DNA from 2 places in the Lysinibacillus sp. G4S2 genome. Region 2 is predicted to be linked to the other one. Evidence: a T-box and tRNA genes for the amino acid it is inferred to sense, from the RefSeq annotation. Region 2 holds a T-box; the other holds one or more tRNA genes.
The links. The T-box of region 2 lies ahead of argS (arginine--tRNA ligase). A T-box ahead of a tRNA ligase gene usually reads a tRNA of that ligase, here a tRNA-Arg.
Positions count from the first base shown of each region.

Region 1: it has a tRNA-Arg gene. The T-box ahead of argS (arginine--tRNA ligase) is inferred to sense a tRNA for this amino acid. The anticodon was not compared.

Region 1 is NZ_JAUCFJ010000002.1:4,544,106-4,555,683, forward strand. Features, by position in the region: gene QUF91_RS23185 (TPM domain-containing protein) at 60-809, opposite strand; gene QUF91_RS23190 (LemA family protein) at 809-1,390, opposite strand; gene QUF91_RS23195 (spore coat protein) at 1,540-2,157, shown strand; gene QUF91_RS23200 (amino acid ABC transporter ATP-binding protein) at 2,223-2,945, opposite strand; gene QUF91_RS23205 (amino acid ABC transporter permease) at 2,942-3,646, opposite strand; gene QUF91_RS23210 (basic amino acid ABC transporter substrate-binding protein) at 3,880-4,674, opposite strand; tRNA gene QUF91_RS23215 (tRNA-Arg) at 5,177-5,251, opposite strand; gene clpP (ATP-dependent Clp endopeptidase proteolytic subunit ClpP) at 5,709-6,299, shown strand; gene QUF91_RS23225 (hypothetical protein) at 6,342-6,467, shown strand; gene QUF91_RS23230 (hypothetical protein) at 6,464-6,610, shown strand; gene QUF91_RS23235 (hypothetical protein) at 6,607-6,777, shown strand; gene QUF91_RS23240 (hypothetical protein) at 7,032-7,208, opposite strand; gene QUF91_RS23245 (HPr family phosphocarrier protein) at 7,501-7,758, opposite strand; gene whiA (DNA-binding protein WhiA) at 7,873-8,820, opposite strand; gene QUF91_RS23255 (gluconeogenesis factor YvcK family protein) at 8,886-9,881, opposite strand; gene rapZ (RNase adapter RapZ) at 9,886-10,779, opposite strand; gene QUF91_RS23265 (8-oxo-dGTP diphosphatase) at 10,789-11,256, opposite strand.
Region 2 is NZ_JAUCFJ010000002.1:2,670,835-2,682,412, reverse strand. Features, by position in the region: gene recQ (DNA helicase RecQ) at 1-638, opposite strand, end outside; gene QUF91_RS13840 (TcaA NTF2-like domain-containing protein) at 647-1,750, opposite strand; gene QUF91_RS13835 (MFS transporter) at 1,997-3,175, opposite strand; gene argS (arginine--tRNA ligase) at 3,345-5,018, opposite strand; T-box leader at 5,255-5,474, opposite strand; gene QUF91_RS13825 (hypothetical protein) at 5,590-5,817, opposite strand; gene QUF91_RS13820 (IS1182 family transposase) at 5,912-7,378, opposite strand; gene QUF91_RS13815 (sigma-70 family RNA polymerase sigma factor) at 8,060-8,611, shown strand; gene QUF91_RS13810 (helix-turn-helix transcriptional regulator) at 8,592-8,987, shown strand; gene QUF91_RS13805 (FtsW/RodA/SpoVE family cell cycle protein) at 8,974-10,212, shown strand; gene QUF91_RS13800 (S24/S26 family peptidase) at 10,365-10,832, shown strand; gene QUF91_RS13795 (excalibur calcium-binding domain-containing protein) at 10,983-11,578, opposite strand, start outside.

The DNA.
Region 1 (11,578 bases), 1.9 Mb from region 2:
TTAATCCTATAAAAAAAGCGAACTGAAATAAACAGCTCACTTTAGATACAAAGAATTCATTAAAATTTCCGACTTGCACCACCACCAGCAGATGAGCCTCCTCCGAATCCACCAAAGCCACTACCTCCAGAACCGCCACCAAAACCACCAGGAAAACCGCCACGTCCACCTGAACGAGGTCCTCTTCCCCTACCATTTGACATAAATGTATAAATAATAAGTACTATAATAACGAGTAAAATAAACATCCACGTCGGCATTTCTTCATCGTCAACATTCTTTTCAGGTAGCTCTCCATCCCAATTGTATTCTTGTGCGACAGTTTGAAATACTTCAGCATACGTTGCTTTAAATGCCTTATCAATATTTCCAGCACTTGCATTTGGATAAAATGCTGTATCTAAAATGCGTCCCAGCTTGCCATCTGGTAATGCTCCTTCGAGACCTTGACCTACAGCAATGACGACATCATTATTGCCTTCACCTTGCCCAAATGTTGCTAATATTAAGACACCATTATTTTTTTCTTTATCACCAATGCCCCACGAACGAATCATTTTTGTAGCATACATTTTTGGTTCTTGGCCATTCATGTTATCTACAGTTACGATCATAATTTCAGCACCGGTGCCTTTGTCTAGCTGCTCTGAAAAACGATCAAGCTCTTTCTTCACCGAAGCAGACAAAACATTAGCAAAATCATGAATATACGTATTTTTCATCGGTGCAGGCATTGCTGCATTGGCAACCTTTATAGATAAAATACACATGGAACAAATGATTATAAATCGTGCGATAAAACGTTTCATTATTGTTTACCTGAATTGCTAAAATCTATAGATGGTGCCTTTTCAGCTCCCGCAGCTGCTTTGAAGTATTCTTTCTTTTCAAAGCCAAACATTCCTGCAATTAGATTTCCTGGGAAACGTTTGACCGATTTATTAAAAGTCTGCACTTCATTGTTGTAGTCTTCTCGAGCAACAGCTAAGCGGTTTTCTGTTCCAGCTAATTCATCCATTAATTGACGGAAATTCGCATCTGCCTTTAAATTTGGATAATTTTCAACGACTACTAGCAATCGACTAAGTGCCCCGTTCAATGCATCATTGGCTACCGCCTGTTCCTCTGGACTACGTGCACTCCCCATTTGTGCACGTGCCTCTGTAATGCTAGTAATAACTTCCTTCTCATGATTAGCGTATCCTTTAACAGATTCTACTATATTCGGAATCAAATCATAGCGACGTTGTAGCTGATTTTCGACTTGAGCCCATTTTGAATCAACACTTTCTTCGGCTGTTACAAGGCTATTGTATTTTGGAATAAATAGTAAGGCCAATACAACAAGAATAATAACGATAATCCCTATAGGTCCAAATATTTTTTTCAATTTACAACCTCCTTCGTCTTCTTTTCTATACCAACAGTAAAAAACATCTTTATTCTACATATATGCAAATACTTTATTGCCGTATGAAATTTGTCTAAAATGCCATACTTAGTACTGTAACAAACTATGATATTGAGGAGGCGCTTTTTTTGTCACAATCGTTTCATAACGAATCATCAAACCAAACATCATCATTCAACCAACAACAAAGCCTAAATCATGGTGGGCATGAACTAATGGACATGCATGAAACAATTGGCGAAATCATTGCTGGTATGAATCAATCCATTGTTTTACGTCCACATATTAAGGACCCTGAATTACTTAGCATTTTGGATCGTCAATATAATTTCACATTAGGTATGTACAATACTATTGTGGAATCATTTAAAACAGGTCATGATCCTTCTGTTCCTACAGGTCGCTATCAAATGGAGACAGGCAATAATTTTAAATTTGGATTAAATCCTGGCCAGCCTAAAAAACCGATGCAAAATGCAAGTGAACTCAACGATGAAGCAATTTCTGGCTTCCTATTAGGGGCTCAAAAAGGGGCAGCAAAATGTATGACCGCAGCGGCAACGGAAACTACAAACCCTGTAGTTCGACGCGTTGTTGCAGATAGTATTCCCAACTGCATCGAAATGGCATACGAATTATCTATTTACCAAAATATGCACGGCTACTATCAAGTACCACAATATTCTCAACAGGATATGCAAACGATGCTTAGTGCATACGACACTACAACAAATCCCCTTCATTAATTATAAAAACAAGAGCAGTCTCTACTGTGATGTCTATCACAAAGAGACTGCTCTTGTTTAATGAACTATAAAACTTTCCCTAAAAATGCTTTCGTTCGTTCGTTTTGAGGATTACCAAAAAGTTCCTTAGGTGTTCCCTCTTCAACAATATAGCCACCATCCATAAAGACAACACGATCTCCAACTTCACGAGCAAAGCCCATTTCATGTGTCACAACAATCATCGTCATTCCTTCAGCGGCTAGATTTTTCATAACATCTAGTACCTCTTTTACCATTTCGGGATCAAGTGCCGAAGTAGGTTCATCAAATAACATGGCCTTTGGTTTCATCGCTAAAGCACGAGCAATGGCAACACGTTGCTGCTGACCACCAGAAAGCTGCTCAGGGTAGTTATAAGCCTTACTATCAAGACCGACCTTTTTCAACAACTCATGTCCAAGTGCTTCCGCTTCTGCCCTACCCATTTTACGGATTTGCATCGGAGCCATCGTCACATTATCTATAACTGTCATGTGTGGGAATAAATTAAATTGTTGAAACACCATACCCACTTCAGCTCGTATCGCATTAATATTTGTTTTCGGATCATTAATCTTCACATTCTCGATATAAATGGCACCATCTGTTACTTCTTCTAACATATTAATGCAACGTAAAAATGTACTTTTCCCCGAACCTGAAGGGCCAATTACACAAACAACTTCCTTTTCTTGAATTTCATAATCAATACCTTTTAATACTTCCAATTTGCCGAAATATTTGTGTAAATTTTCAATTTTAATCATCGTGCTTCCCGCCCTTCTGTCTTACGAGGGACATAGCTATTACTAAATCGCTTTTCAATAAATGCTACAATCTTTGTTACACCATACGTTAAAATTAAATATAATACTGCTGCAACAATATATGGTTCCCAGAAACGGAAGCTCGCTCCTGCTACTACTTTACTTGCATATAAAATATCTGGAGCCGCAATAACGGTTACTAAAGATGAGTCTTTTAATAAAGCAATAAACTCATTACCTAACGGCGGAATCATTCGTCTAAAAGCTTGTGGTAAAATGACTTTTCGCATCGCTTGGTTATGTGTTAAGCCAAGAGAACGAGCTGCCTCCATTTGTCCTTTAGCAATACTTTGAATTCCCGCACGGAAAATCTCTGCATTGTATGCCGCACAGTTTAAAATAAGCGCCGTAATCCCTGACACCATATAGCCTAATGAATGTCCAAAAATAGTCGGTATCACCGCTAAGTGAATTAATAAAATTTGTACAAGCATCGGTGTCCCACGAAATAAATCTACGTACAGTTTACATGGCCAATAAATCCATTTTCTAGTCGATAATTTTCCAAGTCCTAAAAATAGCCCTAAAAGAATTCCGCCAAAATAACCACTGAGCGTTAAAATTAGCGTCACACCAATACCACGTATAAACATATCACGGTAGTTCCAGACTATGTCCCAGCGTAAGTCAAAGATGTCCATCCGAAAACCCCACTTCCCCTTTTAATTCCATCAAAAATCAATTTCGCATTGGCGTAATTGTTGCTGTCGCTTTGCTTTCGCAACAGAGAACATTTGTTGCTGTCGCTTTGCTTTCGCAACAGAGAACATTTGTAGCTGTAGCTGCCGATTTGCTTTCGCTACAATAACATTTTGCTATATGAAAATAAATGAGCCGCTAGCATAACTATACTAGTGGCATCATGTATTTATTATTACTTAAATTCTGTTCCTGTAATTTCTTTTAATTTACCGTTTTCTTTAATTTTTTTCAGACCTTCATTTAATAGGTTTAACAGCTCTTTATTCCCTTTTTGAACCATAAATCCATAATATTCTTTTTCAAATGCGTCATCTTTAACTACTTTAAGCTTTTCTTTTGGATGTGCCTTAATATATTCATAAACTACCGCATTATCACCAATTGTTGCGTCTACGTTTCCATTTAGCATCTCTTGAATAGCAATTGGTTGGGTTTCAAATGCCATAATATTTGTACTTGATTCACCTTGAAGCTTTTTAGCAGCTTCATGACCAGTAGCATTAATTTGTACCGAAATCTTTTTATCTTTTAAATCATCTAAAGATTTAATCTTTGAATCTTCCTTTACAACGATTACTAATTGAGATTCATAATATGGCTCAGTAAAGTCAAATGACTCTTTACGCTTTTTATTAATAGTTATCCCAGATGCACCGATATCTGTTTCACCATTCTTAATTGTTTGGAATACAGGCTCCCAACCAATATTTTGCCATTCCACTTCAAATCCCATTTCATCAGCAATCGCCTTTAAAATATCGACATCAATTCCTACAACATTACCTTTATCATCAAGCGATTCGAATGGTGCAAAAGTAGCTTCTGTTCCTACCTTATAAACTTTTTTACCACTTTCACCTTCGGATGGCTCGCTACCAGATGATGTCTTTTCTTTTGCGCCACAACCTGCTAAAACTATTGCAAATGCTGCGACGACCACAAGTAACATAGATAAACTTTTTTTCATAGCTACTCCCCCTAATTCGATTGTTTTCCGAAACACACTTAATATTTTAGTCAATTCGGAAACTTTAGACTATTAGGTCAATTATAGTGACATTATTCTCTTTAGACAATAACATTCTGTATAAAAGTAATTATTTTTTCATAAAAATTTATTTCGTTTGGGTTTTTTAGCAGAAAACGGCATTAATAAACGGAAATCTAACCTAAAATGTATATTTATACATATCAGAACTATGCCCAAGGTAGATGTTTTTTGGCAAAAAAAAAAGAATCCCCTCAGATAGGATTCTTTTTTCCGACTAGTACACTAGTCTTCACGTACAGTATGTTCACTAAAAAATAATTTGGAGTTGTTGCTTTTTTGAAGGTTTGAAAGGAACACATACGGGAATAATGCTAACTAGATAGTATTCCCATTATTTTCCCCTCTTCTCCACTAAGCAGGCTGCTAAACTACTTATTAGGAGAATGAGCTATAAAAATAAATCAATTAATCAGTAAAATGGCGCCCTCGGAGGGAATCGAACCCCCAGTGCAAGAACCGGAATCTTACGTGTTATCCATTACACCACGAGGGCAATTAAGACCACAAAAAAAAAGTACTCACTCTAGGCTTTATGAAAAGCATGATGTAGATAATCCTCATTTGAAGCATACCTGCAAAATAGTGTACTGTACTTTAACTTATGACCTTATCAATTATACAAACCTATTGCTCATAATTCAACTATAGAATGCAAAAGATTTTAATTTTTTTTAGGCTCTTCACCAAAATATATAGTTGACCGCGCATGACTACGACCGGACGCTTTAGGCAGACGTTGCCTGAGCCTTTTCGTCGCCCGTACTTCGCAATACTTTTTAAGCAAGATCAGATTTTTGTATCGATCCATTTTTTATTTAATTTATTTCACTTTAACAGGGTTAATATTTGACCTTCCCTGACTATAATGTGTATGATAAGGATACAGCTGAAACACAACGGATGTTTTTCAGCAAAAGTATTCGAATTTAGTTTTTTAAGGAGGATTTAACATGAATTTAATTCCTACAGTTATTGAACAAACAAGTCGTGGTGAACGTGCGTATGACATCTATTCACGACTACTAAAAGACCGTATTATCCTATTAGGAAGTGCAATTGACGACAATGTTGCTAACTCAATTGTTGCTCAACTTCTATTCCTACAAGCAGAAGATCCAGATAAAGATATCTCTCTTTACATTAACTCACCAGGTGGATCTATCACTGCTGGTATGGCAATTTATGACACAATGCAAATCATCAAGCCGAAAGTACAAACAATTTGTATTGGTATGGCAGCATCTATGGGTGCTTTCCTACTTGCTGCAGGTGAACCTGGTAAACGCTTCGCATTACCGAATGCTGAAGTAATGATTCACCAACCTCTTGGCGGAGCACAAGGTCAAGCAACTGAAATCGAAATCGCTGCAAAACGTATTTTATTCTTACGTGAAAAATTAAATGGTATTTTATCAGAACGCACGGGTCAACCGCTTGAAGTTATTTCAAGAGATACAGATCGCGATAACTTCATGACTGCTGAGCGTGCAAAAGAATACGGCTTAATCGACCATATTATGGATCGTAGCGACCGTAAATAAAAATAAGGACATCTCAGATTTATTATTTCTGAGATGTCTTTTTTGGTTCTACATATAATGTTGGGATGTTTTATCCGTCGTTGCGATAGGTCTATCCGTCGTTCTGGCGGCGCTTTCCGTCGCTTGGATAGTTCTTTCCGTCACTTTAATTTCTATCCGTCGCTTTGATTTCTATCCGTCACTCTGGCGGCTCTTTCCGTCGTTGCGATTGTTCTATCCGTCACTTTGATGATTCTTTCCGTCGCTTGGATAGTTCTTTCCGTCGCTTTAATTTCTATCCGTCGCTCTGGCGGCTCTTTCCGTCGCTTTGATAGTTCTATCCGTCGCTTGGATGATTCTTTCCGTCGCTTGGATAGTTCTTTCCGTCACTTTAATTTCTATCCGTCGCTCTGGCGGCTCTTTCCGTCGCTCCGATAGTTCTATCCGTCGCTTGGATGATTCTTTCCGTCGCTTGGATTTCTTTCCGTCACTCTGTTAGCTCTTTCCATCGCTTCGAGCCTTTTCTTTCCCTCGCTTTGGCCCTTCTATCCGTCACGTCGGCCCTTCTATCCACGTTTTTGGCCCTTCTATCCACGTTTTTTCCCTTTCTATCCACGATTTCGGCTCTTCTATCCGCCGCGACCTTTTCTTTCCTTCACTTTGGCCCTTCTATCCGGCATTTCGGCTTTTCTATCCACGTTTTTGGCCCTTCTATCCACGTTTTTGGCCTTTCTATCCATCATTTCGGCTCTTCTATCCGCCGCGGCCTTTTCTTTCCCTCGCTTTGGCCCTTCTATCCGGCACTTCGGCTTTTCTATCCACGTTTTCGGCTTTTCTATCCACGATTTTGGTCTTTCTATCCACGTTTTTGGCCATTCTATCCACGTTTTTGGCCATTCTATCCACGTTTTTTCCCTTTCTATCCATCATTTCGACTCTTCTATCCGCCGCGGCCTTTTCTTTCCTTCACTTTGCCTCCTTCGCCTTGCCTTCTCCGGCCTTTTCTTTCCTTCGCTTCGATTGTTCTACCCGTCGCTTTAACTTTCTATCCGCAACTTTTCCCTTTCTATCCATCACCTCGACGATTGAAGTGGCATAGCATTGACCTTCATTTTAGATTGTACAAATAGGATGGGACCTGTTTTTTCAATGTGGAAGAGCAAAAAAACTGCCCAAGATGTAAGTTTTACGTCTTGGACAGTCTCTTTGCATTATATGTTTTTTAATCTTCTTCTTCGATTAGTGCTGCCAATGCTGTAACCGCTTGCTCAGCGTCGTTACCATCACTGCTTAGAACAACCTCTGTTCCTTTTGCGATGGCTAAGCTCATAACACCCATAATGGATTTAGCATTTACTTTTTTCTCGTCTTTCTCAAGAAAGATATCTGCGCTAAAACGATTTGCTTCTTGTACAAATAGCGCTGCTTGTCTAGCTTGTAGTCCTAATTTTAATTTTACATGGACTCTTCTCTCGGTCATTCTCAAAACTCCCCTTTACTACCGTTCATTTTATTAGTTTTATCTTACCTCACTTACTAGCTAAAGAACAATACGTGATTACGCATGACATTCATACCTGAAAAGTATGAAAATTTAACCACCAATTTTTTCACCACGTCTTAAAGCATCGGCAATTTCATCGATTTTCCGTAATCGATGATTGACACCTGATTTACTAACCGTTCCACTTGATACCATTTCACCAAGTTCTTTTAGCGTTACATCTTGATATTCTACTCGTAATCGTGCAATTTCACGAAGTTTTTCAGGCAATTGATCTAGGCCTATTGAGTTTTCAATAAAACGAATATTCTCTACCTGACGTAATGCTGCACCTATTGTTTTATTTAAGTTTGCAGTTTCACAGTTGACAATGCGATTAACACTATTTCTCATGTCTCGCAATATACGAACGTCTTCAAATTTCATCATTGCTTGATGAGCGCCAACAATATTAAGAAAATCAGAAATTTTTTCTGCTTCTTTTAAATAGGTAACAAAGCCTTTTTTTCGTTCAATTGTTTTTGCATTCAACTCAAATTCGTTCATCAAATCCATTAAAGCTTCGCCATGCTCTTTATATAATGAATAAATTTCTAAATGGTAGGCTGATGTTTCTGGATTGTTGACAGAGCCACCTGCTAAAAATGCGCCTCGTAAATACGCTCTTTTTTGGCCACTCTTTTCAATGAGCTTTCGAGAAATAGTATGATTAAATTGAAAGTCGTCTGAGATGATTTCTAAATCAATTAGTAGCTCACGTGCACCTTCTCTTACACGGCAAATGTATACGTTATTTTTTTTCAAACGCATTTTTTTTCGAACAAGTAACTCTACATTATATGGATACATCTTTTTCATAATCGTATAAAGTCTTCTTGCGATTGCAGCGTTTTCAGTTTGTACGTCTAAGCTTAACTGTTTATTAGCAAAGGATAATGAACCATTCATACGAATTAGGGCAGATACTTCTGCTTTCATACAATGATTGTCCGCTTCTATTTGGGTTAATTCCTTTTTGGTTTCAGAAGCAAAAGACATATCACGCCCTCCTTTCAACCTTTAGTTCTATGTATATGTCCATCTTATCATATACAAATAGCGCTTTATGATTCTATTATTGGTTCACTTTCTGTTTGCTTATAGATATTTGCGTAATCTACAAGCCATTTTGCAACGTTTGCTGCATTATGACGAACCGTTCCGTCTGAACGAATCGTAGCAATATCTCGTTTAATAACCTCTAATCCCATACTTTCAAGCTTTGCAACGTCAAATGTCACTGGCTCCGCACATTCTTCCTTATAAAGCTCTTTTACAGGATGAGGTAGTTTTACATCATTCACCAAAATAGAATCTATAAAGGAATCTCCAACATGCTTGTATAAAGCTTTAACATGGTCACCTGCTGTATAGGAAATAGTTTCACCTTTTTGAGTCATTAAATTACAAACGTATATTTTTCTTCCCTTAGCTTTTACAACAGCCTCCCCAATTCCTTTTACAAGAAGGTTTGGAATAATACTTGTATATAAACTTCCCGGACCAATTAAAATATAGTCAGCACGATAGATTGCTCGAATAGCCTCTGGTAACGGTTTCACGTTTTCAGGTACTAAAAAAACACGACTAACTCGTTTTGTTGCCATCGGAATTTTAGATTCACCTTCAATTACTGAACCGTCCTCAAGCTCTGCATGTAAATTTATCTTTTTATTAGCTGCTGGTATAACGCGACCATGGACCTTTAAAACCTTTCCCATTTCACTAATAGCATGGTTAAAATCCCCAGTAATGTCTGTTAAAGCAGTCAGCATTAAATTACCTAATGAATGCCCACTTAAATCTTCTGATGCTGAAAATCGATATTGAAACATTTGCTCTACAAGCGGTTCAACATCCGATAAAGCTGCGATAACATTACGAACATCACCAGGTGGTGGGATATCATAGTCATCCCGTAAGCGTCCTGAAGAACCACCGTCATCAGCTACTGTCACAATTGCAGTAATTTCAAATGGGTGGTGCTTGAGCCCTCGTAATAAAGTAGAAAGCCCTGTACCACCACCTATTACAACAAGCTTTGTTCGCTTCTTTCCCATTCACTCAATCCTTTCTACGATTGATGTCACGATGCGTGATAACAGTATTTTCCTTACTAGCTAAATATGCCCCGAAATATTCTGTTAATGTCACTGAACGATGCTGTCCTCCAGTACAACCAAAAGCAATAACAAGTTGTGATTTGCCCTCTTGTCTATAGAGAGGAATCATAAATTCAAACAAATCCGTTAGTTTTTGAATGAGTGTTTGCGTATCTTCAAGTGCCAAAACATAAGAAGATACCTCAGTTTGTAAACCCGTTTTATGTCGTAACTCTTCTACATAATATGGATTTTTTAAAAAACGAACGTCAAACACTAAGTCTGCATCTATCGGCATACCATGCTTAAATCCAAAAGACATGATATTGACTGAGAAAGTATTATCAGCATCACTGGCAAATTCTTTAACGATTTTTTCGCGTAGCTCTTTGGGCTTCATATTAGATGTATTATAGACAAATTTAGCTCGACCCTTCACTTCCGATAAGAGCTTTCGTTCCTGTTTAATACCATCTAACGGTAACCCATTTACAGCTAATGGATGTGCACGTCTTGTTTCCTTATAGCGTCTAACTAAAGTTGCATCATCTGCATCTAAAAATAAAATTCGTGCAACAGTATCGCCTTCTTTAAGTATATGGTCGAGGGCTCCAATTAGAGAATCAAAAAAGTCGCCACCACGCATATCCATGACAGCTGCAATACGTGAAATATTTTTACCCGAATCCCTGAGTAAGGTTAAAAATGTCGTGAGCAACGCTGGTGGTAAATTATCAATACAGTAATACCCTAAATCCTCAAAGCTTTGAATAGCTACTGTTTTCCCAGCTCCAGACATCCCTGTAATAATAACCAATTCATGTGTATTTTTTTGGCCTTCAACCACCACTATCATGCAGCTCCTTTATTGTTCTATTGATATTTGTATTTTCTCATGAAGTAATTCAAAATCAGTCGTATATTCAAACGTACCGTACTGAATGCCTGATTGTGAGATAGCAAATTGTAAATTTGTTCGATCACCTTCAGCCATTGGCAAATGTTTCAAATCCTCTGCTGGGTGCCATGCAAGTTTGCCTTCTCTAGTTTCTTCAAACGGTACACCTTCTATATCCTTTGCAACAAATGTATAAAGCATCCATTCGTCAACTACCTCATTATTTTCTTTAATAATCATCGTATAAACACCCTTTAAATGAGCATTTAATGGTGTGACATTTGTTTCTTCTTGAAACTCACGTACAGCAGCCTCATAAATTGACTCACCGCTCTCCATTTTACCGCCAGGAGCTACGTACCAGCCACGTCTTGGCTTCTGAAGTAATAATACTTGACCGTCTTTCACGGCTATTAAATTTGCAATTCTTTGCATAGGCACACCTCTAATCACTTTTGCATTCTACCTTTTATTATACCAAGACCAAACAAGGTTTGTCCTCAATTCAGAATTTTAGGAGCATTGCAATTTTAACTTCACTAACACTTACAGGAACCATGTTTTTAACTACTACTTAAACATATGAAACAACGCAATAAAAAATCAAAAATTTTATGCACAGAACAAATGCGCTAAGCGAGCGCTGGAGAGCTCGAAATAAAAGTAAACGGTCCACCACTTTAGCCCGAGAATGCCTGGTTATCCATAATTAAAAATTTATAGTTTCTTTAACAACAAAAATAGGTTGCTCCACCTA
Region 2 (11,578 bases):
TCACCAATTAACACGGAAAAAGCTAAATTATCACGCGAAAAGCCGGTAATTACAGTAGATTGCTCGTCAATATCTAATAATTGTCTAATATCTTCACAAACAGCTGGTGTAGCAGTTGCCGTTAGTGCTAGGACAGTTGGCTTTTGGGGCCATAATGTAAATAATTTTTGGATCGCTCGGTAGCTTGGTCTAAAATCATGCCCCCACTGGGATATACAGTGGGCTTCATCTACAGCAATTAATGGTACAGATAAATTTGATAATACTTGTAAAAACGTTACACTCTCTAATCGTTCTGGCGCTATATAAAGTAACTTTAAATATCCTGCACTCGCAAGTTGCATCGTTTCATTCACTTCTTGCACGGATAAAGTGCTATTTATATACGCGGCCGGAATGTTGGCGGCACGTAATGCTTCTACTTGATCTTGCATTAGAGAAATTAAAGGCGATATGACGACTGTAAGACCATCTAGCATCAGTGCCGGAATTTGATAGCAAATTGATTTACCTCCGCCAGTTGGCATCACACAAAGACTTGATTGACCTCGTAATGTTTGTTCTATTATTGGTGCTTGTCCATTGCGAAATGAATCATAGCCAAAATGATGTTGTAGCATTTGTCTTGCTTGCTCCATCCAACTTTTCACTCCTCAGTTGTTAGACGAATGAGCTTATATTCGCCTTGTTCATTTTTATTTATTTCATATACCATCATAGAATTCGCAAGTGCCTGTTGGCCAGCAGCATTCGTTAGCACATATTCCGTTTTTGCACGAACAACAATATTTTGCCCTTCTATTTTAATATTTTTAATCGTCGTATTGGAAAAATGTATTTTCGCATGTTTGGATTTATAATACGCAACCATACCATCCAATGTACTTTGTAATTCGTCTATACCTACGAAAGGTTTCATGACACTAGCATCATCAATCTCAACAGCTGCTTGTAATTGCTTATGAAATTTATCTAAAAACAGCTTTATTTCATCGCCATTAAAAGCAAAAATGTTATTTCCATATCGATCAATAGCTTGCTGGACTGCTTCTTTGTCGCCTTGTTCTATATATGAATATAAATTTTTTGATTGAGAAAGCCGCTCACTTGTTTTCATACCCTCTTCAATCCATTCATCCAATAACTGCACAATATCTTTAAATGGTAATATGTACGGCTGTGAAACACCGTTTAGCTGGCGTTTAAAATAGATGCCTACAATTTCACCACTTTCCGCTTCTAGAACAGGGCTCCCTAAAGGTATGTTTTGTTCTGCATCTATGTAATAAGCTGCTTTTCTGTCACTATATTTTTCAATGACGTGCGGTAAGCTATCGACATAAACAGCTAATTGATTTAATTCCCCGTTATATACGGTTGGCACATTTACCGATGCGTTGTATGTAACTTCTAAAATGGCGATATTATATGCTGTAGACATATAGTGTACATTGGCTTCCACAAGCTTATTATTATTAAATTGTACGAGAGCAGCTGGCTTTGAAGCTACGAGCGCACCATTTGTCACAATATAAAGCTTTGCGTCCTCTTTTTTGACAATGATCCCTGCACCGATTCCGTTCTCTCCAATTACTTTTACTTCTGGTACAATTTTTTCTTCCTTTTTCTTCACAACTTTTTCCGATTTTACCTCGGCCTTTTTAGTATGAAACATTTCAGCCAATGAATCATTTCCACAGCCTGTTAAAAGTACAGCTGTTGCTCCAAGAATGAGCATTTGTTTCCGCATACGTTCACCAAAACTTTCTTTAAACATCTATCTCTATAATAAACAAGGTTTATATACGTTTCAAGTTTACATAATAATATTATAGTAATTTATATATTATGAAAATACTACTCACCCCCTTTATTTATTTCGTTATACCTATAAAAAACGATTCTTTTTTAGCTTTCATGTGAAAAATGCCTTATAATTTACGCTTAAAATGTTATTTAAAAAAGACATGCCCGTACATTCGCGCATGTCTCAAAATTATTTTTTCTTTAAAATAATTGTAGTAGCTACAATGCCAAGCATTAAAGTCATAAAAATGGCATAGGTAAATGTATGATTACCAGTGACATCATAGCAATAGCCAATAAGTATAGGGATGATCGCGCTTATCATAAAGCCACCTGATAGCACCATTGATGACCAACTATTTGCCTCTTCATCATTTCTAGCCTCATCCAATGGTAACAATAGTCCAATAGGAAATAAGCCACTTAAAACGATACCTATTATTAATACCGCAACCCACAACATAGCACCTGAACCTACCCATAGTAGCGCAAAGCCGAATATACCTAGGATTCCTAAAGAGAAAAGCCAACCGATTCGATTCGACCATCTCTCCATTAGTATAGGAACAGAAATATTTCCAATCATTTGAACGATGGACATAAATGTTAGCATAGAACTTGCAGCGACTAGTGAATAGCCCTTATCCTGTAACATCGGTGCTAACCAAGACATCATTGAGAAAAACAACGACGTTTGTAAACCGAAATAAATTAAAATTGTCCAAGCACGGACATTTTCCCATGGATTTCGCGCATTATTTTCACTCGATACATCTGTTTCGGCCAACTCATCCTGCTCTTTTTGTATTGTCAGTAACCAAATGAAAAGAGCAATAATTGCTAGTACAGACCAACTGCCGAGTGCTATTGTCCAGCTCTCATGAAAACGATTATAAAATGTTACTGTTAGTGCTGCACTTAATGTTGCCCCTGTTCCAATACCAAATGAATAAATACCTACAACTGTAGTAAAGCGGTTCGGGAATTTCTTCTTTATATAGGCATTTAACATTGGCCCAATAAGCGCTATGGCAAACCCAGCAGCAAAGCTTGTGACAACTAGTAGTCCATAACTTTCTTTTATAAAGCGTAGCCCATTCGCTAATGCAATGATGATTATTAAGATCGTAATAGCTGTTTTTGTTCCAATTTTTTTTTGTAATGGTACTGCTAATGGTGCAAAGAGCCCCATACAAAACACTGGAATAGACGTTAAAAAGCTCATTTTTGTATTGGATACATGGAGTGACTCTAAAAGTACATTAAATAGTGGTCCAATTCCTGTGACTGCTGGCCGCATATTGAGCGCAACGAAAAAAATACTGACAATCACAAGTAGCGTGGAAACACGCCATTGCTTTTTCTTCATATTTTCTAAAAACCTTCTCTCTATATATTTCGAAAAATCCCACTAAAGTCTAACAATATGATAAGACCTCAGATTTCACACTATTTCCTTGTACCATTTTTTCTAGTTGCGGTCAATTTCATTGGAATTAATGATTAAAAACATAACTAACACGATGAAGTATAGGTGCCTACATATGTTTAGGTGCATCAATTCCTAACAGTGCTAGTGATTCTTTTAAAACAACAGATACACATTGACAAAATGCCAATCGTGAACTTCTTTGGTTGTCATCAACTAATACTTTATTTTGCGCATAATATTTATTAAATAGACGTGCTAATTGTAGGGCATATTTAGCAATTTGTGATGGATCCGCTTGCTCAAAAGCGTTAACAACTACTTTCGGAAACTGTTCCAGTAATAAAATAACAGGCCAAGCTTGCTCACCTAATACTTCGAAAGATACTTCGTTACTATTGAAATCTGCTTTTTCCAGAAGAGATGAAATACGAGCATACGTATATTGAATATATGGCCCTGTTTCACCTTCAAAATTCATCATGTGCTCAATGGAAAACTCGATATCATGTAGACGATTATTTTTTAGATCATTAAAAATGACTGCTCCTACACCAACCTGATGTGCGATGCTATCTTTCTGCTCAAGCATTGGATTTTTTTCCTCGATATTTCTCTTCGCCGTTGTAATCGCTTCCTTCAGTACATCTGCTAATAAAACAATCTTCCCTTTACGCGTCGACATTTTTTTACCATCTTTTAGGATCATCCCGAAAGGCACATGCTGTAAGTCTTTTGCCCAATTGTACCCCATCTTCTCAATAACCTTAAATAGTTGGCTAAAATGAAGAGATTGTTCATTCCCTACTACATAAAATATTTTTTGAGGATCATATTGTTGTTTACGATAAATAGCAGCTGCTAAATCACGAGTAGCATAAAGCGTAGCACCGTCTGTTTTAGTTATTAAGCATGGAGGCATATTGTCTATTTCAACGACATAAGCACCATCGGATTTTACAAGCAGCTCTTTTTCTTCCAGCTCTTGCACAACAGCAGCCATTTTGTCATTGTAGAAGGCTTCGCCAGCGAATGAATCAAAGTCAATGCCAAGCAGTTGATAAATGGTCTTGAATTCTACGAGTGAAGCATCTCTAAACCATTGCCAAAGAGCTAATGCCTCTTCATCCCCATCCTCTAATGCTTTAAAAGCAGCACGTGCTTGTTCATTAAGTGTGTCATCCTTTTCCGCTTCTTCATGGAACTGCACATAAATTTTTAATAATTCCTCTATTGGAGCAGCTTCAATAGTTTGTTGATCGCCCCATCTTCTATAGGCAACAATTAATTTACCAAACTGTGTTCCCCAGTCACCTAAATGATTAATACGAATTGCTTTATAGCCATTTTTCTCGGCAATGTTTGCCAAAGCATTACCGATTACTGTAGAACGTAAATGGCCCAAGGAAAATGGCTTCGCTATATTAGGTGAAGAAAAATCCAAAACAACATTCCCTTTTGGTTCCTGTACGGTGCCATATAAGTTTTTTTCTTTTACTATTTGGCTAAGCACTTGTTTAGTAATCGTTGGCTGATGGTAAAATATATTGACATATCCAGCTACTACTTGAACTTCTTGTATGAAGTCACAGCGTAAATTGTTTTGAATATCGACAGCGATTGTGTGCGGGGATTTTCTTAATTTTTTAGCTAGTGTAAAGCATGGAAATGCCACATCCCCTAAGTCCAAATTTTTCGGTTTCTCCAGTAAATTTTGAATTTCATTAAACGTCAGTTCGTTATTCAATGCCTCAGCTATACTTTTCGCGATTTGTTTATACATGTTTTTTCTCCTCCCAATATATAATTAATTTCGTCTTGGCGTAATTGCGTCCGGATTTTGAATAGTGCCCGCACAATTTATTCCTTTCAAAATCCGTAACATCCGCACAGAGGCTTTATCTTCATTCAGTAGGGGTTTGGAAACTCACTGAAAAGGAACCACATCCCCTTTTCATCTCTTACCTTTAGAAATAAGAGTTTTCTGCTGAATGAAGATAAAAAAGCCCTCGTCTCTAAAATAGAGACGAGAGCATAGTTTTCCCGTGGTACCACTCTAGTTGCCATAAAATATGACCACTTTCCATTGTTAACGAGGTGACTCCCCGATATTCTCTACTACTCATTCGAGAACCTTCTCCAAAGTGCGTTTCATTTATGGTTTCTGCATTAGGCTCACACCGTCCCTAATTCGCTTTCCAGTAGCACCATAAACTACTCTCTTTTTCATCGAATTTAACTGTGATTTTGAAATATTTTACATGAGCTGCTATTTAAAGTCAACCGTCTATTTGTAATAATTAAAAAGCGCAATACTTTCCTATTATTAATTTAATTTCAAATAAATAGGCTCTTCACCAAAACGTGTGGTTGATTTCCGTTCCGACTGGGCGCTTTGTAGCTGTCGCTTTGCTTTCGCTACAGAAAACATTTGCCGCTGCCGCTTCGCTTTCGCGCAGATAAAACATTTGCCGCTGCCGCTTCGCTTTCGCGCAGAGCAGAGCTTCCTGGGGGCGTCCGATGAGCCGCTTCACTCGCGTTGCTCGCTCCAGGGTCTCATCTGTGACGCTGATCGAGGGCACTGAAAAACTCATCAAAATTAAAATTTTTTAACTCAAAAAAAATATCGGGCGCCATTTCATCCTTTTTTAGGAAGGGGTCGTCCGATTTCTTTCATTATTCTTTGCTTTTTTCGTTCATTAGTTTTAAAATTCTCTTCATATTCACGACAAATAGCGTTGCGGCTGCTTGTATTTGCATACCAAATAGACCCGTGGCGTTTGCTTGATTATACCCGTGTCTGTTTTTTATTTCACTATTCTTTGCTTCGATTTTATAGCGTTCTTTTGCCAATTGTTTAAAGGATTCCGTTTCCTGAAACACTTCTTGTTCTATGTGTTCATTTGACAGAAGAGAAACTGAATAACTTTTTGTTTTCGCTCCTTCTTTATAACACCCTTCTTTTAAAGGACAAACTTTACATTTTTCTATATCAAAGAAATATTTTAATTGTGTATTTTGCGTGGAATTCTTACGCTTTTTAATACTTTTACTCTTTGCTAAATGTCCAGCAGGGCACACATATAAATCGGCATCTTTATTAAACTCAAACTTACTTTCTTGCTTCCGTTGACCGTTCGTAATAACAGGATGTAGCCTTGAAATGAGTTGAATCTCTTTCTTTTTTGTGTATAATAAATTCTCTTTACCAGAATACGCTGTATCTCCAAGAATGGTGTTCACTTCTATGCCTGCTTGCTCACTCTTCTCTACTAGCTCTTGTAAATAATTCCCGTCACTTTTTTCACCTGTTGTTACAACTACTGCTGTTATAAGTCTTTCATCACTCATTGCCAAATGTGTTTTATAACCAAAGAAAGGATTCTCTTTAGATTTATAACCGACACGTGCATCAGGATCAGCTGAGTAATTTATTTTAAGCTCATAATCTTCAATAACTTCTTTGAGGACATTTACTTTTTCTTGTACACTTGGTATTTGAGCAATAGCCTTATTTTCTTCTATTATTTGAATGACTTGGTGACAATAGTCCACTTCTTTTTGGATATCTTGAGAAGTCGGTTTAGTGGGAAATTTTGATTTCATTGTTTCATCGAATTGATACACGGCTTTTCGTACCTGTTTTGATTTCTCTTGTAAAAACTCTTTCGGGGACTTCTGTTGGTAGCGTGCCTTCGTATGTGTTGCGTCTACAATCAATGTTTTACTTTTTAAAACACCCTGTGCAATAGCTAGTTCTACGGTTTTGTGAATGAGTAAATCTAACAATTGGACATCTTGTAAACGTAATCGACGGAATTTTGTTAAAGAACTTGCCTCAATAACACCTTCTTCTGGTGCCATATCTAAAAAATATTTAAAGGACATATCATATTTAGAACGTTCTACTACATCAACATCAGAAATATCATAAATTGCCTTAAGTAATAAATATTTGAACATACGAATAGGTGAAATAGCGTAACGACCATTATCTAGACAATATTTAGTCTCTAATTCCTCTAAAACAAAAGTAAAATCAATTAATTCCTTCATTTGACGAAGCATATTATCTTTTGGCACAACTAAATCATAGATTGCCATATGAGGACTAAGAGCAAGCGTTTCTTGTTTGGAAAGCATAAAAAGCACCACCTAAAATGAACAGTATACTAATAATTATAGATGAAAAAGAAAAGGAAGTAGAGAAAAAATTCGCTACTTCCTTTATCTAACCACTTTTTCAGTGCCCTCGACGCTGATCCCCAAGGAGTCGCCCAGTCGGAACGAAGGTCAACTAATATACAGCCCATATATTTAAAAAAACGTCATCCACAACTTTTGGTGATGATCCAATAAATAGTGATTTTTATCAGGCGTGTTGATTAGGAAAAAATAGGTTTATTATTGATCGATGAAAGGGTTTTTCTTGTTGCTATTTTGTGTCGAGCCCCAAAACAGAATCGCTAAAGCTACTTTCGTTCGTTTTATAGGAATACTTTGAAGATTTATCGAAACTAAATCGCTCTTTATCGAAACTATTTGAGCTTTTATCGAAACAAAATCTCATTTTATCGAAACTATTTGGGCTTTTATCGAAACCAAACTCTTTCTATCAAAGAAATCAACCACATTTTATGATGAAGAGTTTGTAGCGTAGGGCTACTCGCTCGCAACAAAGCGAGTAGTCCGTAGCGGAAATCAGATCCTTCTATTTATTAGGGTGGATAAAAATGGTTAATCAACACACCTGGATTTTTGCAAAAATAAAACCGGTACTATTTGGCAATCGTCTAATGAATGAACAGGTAAGGAGGGATGAAGATGGAAGAAACAATGCAAGTAAGCGGATTATCACGAGATCAGGTAATCGAAGAGCTTATGACAGATTATGGTCAAGAGGTGTTACAGCTTGTTTATACATATGTACATGATGCTGCACTTGCAGAGGATTTAACGCAAGAGATTTTTATTAAGTGCTATAAGGCCCTTTCAAGCTACCAGGGTAAATCAAGTTTGAAGACATGGTTGTGGCGTATTGCCATCAATCATTCAAAGGACTATATAAAGAGCTGGTACAAGAAAAACGTCGATGTTATCGAAACAAATGTGTTAGCGGAAACATTGGAAACTGGTGATTTACTAGAACAGGTCGTTCAACATAGTGAAGATGATGCGCTGTTTGACCTCGTGATGGCACTCCCCGTAAAATATCGTGAACTTATTTACTTTTATTATTTTGAGGAGTACTCGATTCAGGAGATTGCCAGCATTTTATCTTTGAATAAAAATACGGTGAAAACAAGACTTCGTAAGGCTCGAGCTTTATTACAAAAAGCGTTAGGAGGGAATCCATTTGACGGAAACACGTTTTAAACAAGCCATGAAAAATCAATTTCAAAAAGTGCAATTTACAGAAAAGCATCGAGAAGCTGTGCGCAAAGGTATGCACGAGGAACTTTCGGATCAGGTGCTGTTACCGCTGCTACAAACGATGCGCACAGGTTATGAGATTACACAACTACTTTATACAAAAAACAAAGACGTAGTTCATTTCAATGAAGGGATGATTTATGCATCGCTGCATCGCCTTGAGCAGCAGCAACTTGTCGTAAGCGAGTGGCACGAGAACGAAAAGCGTTATGTTCTTTCACATAAGGGCATTAAACTGCTGACAAAACTTAATAAAGAAACAGAAAAGCTCCCTTCTCTTCAGCAATTACTGAAGGAGATGTGCTATGCGAACGATTAAAGAATTTATTCAACATGTTAAGGGACATATTCGTAACAAGGATGCGCATGATGCTGTTGAAAAGGAGTTGACGTATCATTTAGCGAAATCAAAGCAGGCTTGGCAGAAAAAGGGCTATAGCGATATTGATGCGGAACAACAGGCTGTGCATGAAATGGGCAATGCTACAAATCTCGGTGTCTCACTTAATCAGATTCATCAACCGAAAATCGATTGGCTACTCGTTATTCCATTTGTGCTGGCAGCAATGTGTAGCTTCTTACCGCTCCTGCCTGCTGAACTCGCGTTACGAGATTTTATCATCCGTAATGTCGTAATTGTTATTGGGGGCATTGCGGTGGCGATTTTATTCATGCGACTCGATTTTCGCAAGCTTGAACGCTATTCCACGCTTATTTATGTACTTGCATGTCTTTTATTTCTTATTATCTTAAATGGTAATGGAATGATTAATGGTGTGACCTTTTTTAAAGCAGGTCCCCTTGAACTAAAAGGTTGGATGACGTTGCCTCTCTTTTTAATTGCGTTTGCTGGGTTTTTCGCTAAACAAAAAAAATCACTATGGTTGCTACTCATTCTTTATTTTATCGGTGCATACTACTACATGCGATTGTCAGATATTTCACTATTATGTACGTATACAGCGATTATAGCGACATTATTTTATGCTAGTAGCTTTTCTCGCAAGCAAAAGCTAACAGTTACCGTAGCATTTAGTTTCCTATTTGTAGCATTAATCAGCTACTTAATGTTGGCACCATTAAAACCGTACCAGCTTTCACGAATGCAGACTATCTATACACCAGGTTTAGAAGATAATCCGAATGTATTACTTCTCTCAAGTGTGATGAAACAGCTTGCCTGGTTTGGCACTAGCAATCAACCGTTTGCTGGTGGAGCGCATACTGATTTTGTATTACTCACGATTTTACAAACGTATGGGATTATTGCAGGTGTCATCGTTGTAGGTATTCTTGGCTTCATCATTTATCGTATTGCACACACATTACGCATCATTCAAAACGAATATGGTCGTTTATTAATGATAGGTGGGCTTGCCTTTTTAACAACGCAAATTGTATACCAAATATTGATGCTCTTTGGACTTGTCCCCCTCATGTCAATGCCAATCCCATTTATTAGCTATGGTCTTTTCCCAATGCTACTTGGAAGCGTTGCTATCGGCTTGACGCTTAGTATTTATCGAAGAAAATCATATATTTAATAGTGCTGATTGAAAAACTATTATTCATTTCATACATCTGGATACATTTTGCAACTGTTCGAGCTGATAAAAAAACCATAAGTTCCATAAATATGAAAATTGTTTGTAACTTAGTATTAACGAGTCCGTCTATATATAAAGGAGGGATTTGCATGAAGAAATATTTTTTATATGTAGTAGCTCTTTTTGGATTTACCTTAATGGGGTGTTCAAATACTAATGAATTGGCAGTAGGAAAGCCTCCGAATGCCTATATTGAGATTGATAATAAAAAATTTGAAACTAAACTCGGTACTTATTGTTGGCAAGGGGATGGTAAAAGTGAATGCGTTGATACTGCTGGACCAGTTGAACTATTAGAAGGTAAAAAGCCTATAAAAGTTAAATCTGGTGAAAATATAACTTTTGTGATGGACTATGAACCAAAACCGAATAAATTTCATGTTGTACAAATAAGTAATAACAAGGAAACTGAAGTCATCGTTACAGACAATCGATTTACCGCGCCTACACAACCTGGAGTTTATTATTATTCTTATGGCGTTTGGTGGATGGATGAAAAGGAAGCGAATTTATCTCATGGCGACGCTTTCTATGCCTTCGTTTTAGAAGTAGATTAACTATTCCATTAAATGGTGAGGTATTTTTACTCAAACTTTACTTTTAACGAATAAAAAATTTTACTCATCAGAAAAACGCGAGAAATCAACGTTTCTAAAATTGATTTCTCGCGCTTTTAAGGTTTTAGCCAGTTATGCCCCAGCATTTATCTATCTTTCACAAGCCCATCCATCGTCATCACGATCATGCTTTTTTTCATAAGCTGGGTGATCGCTACCTACTCCATTTGGATAATCTTTACGAAGCTCTGTACAATTTTTATATTTTGACTTACTTCCGTTTGAAGGTTTTGATGAGCTACTTGACCCTTTACTAGTTTTAGCAAACGGATTTTGAGAAGTTAAATGTGAATCTAGTACATAACCTCCGTACAGTGGAGTTGTTACAAATGACCATCCAGCAATTGTAGAATGAACTAAAACTTCTTCGTTTTTCGAAAGTTCTCCGATATTATCTCCAGAAGGACTAGCGATATTTCTAACAACAAGACCCTCTGTTAATACATATTTAGTTGTTGGTTTTGATTCACTCATAAAACTTGAAGTCGCATAACCAACGACATTACCGTATTGCACTAATGACCAACCGTTTCCAACTGAACCGAAGTCTTTCACAACCATTTTATGTTGTAGAGTCGCAACTGTTTTTCCTTTCAATGATGGTGTTTGTTTCACTACCAAACCACTTTTAGAACTAGCTATCTGAATACCGTAAAGAGCATCATCCAGTGCAACATCTGATATAT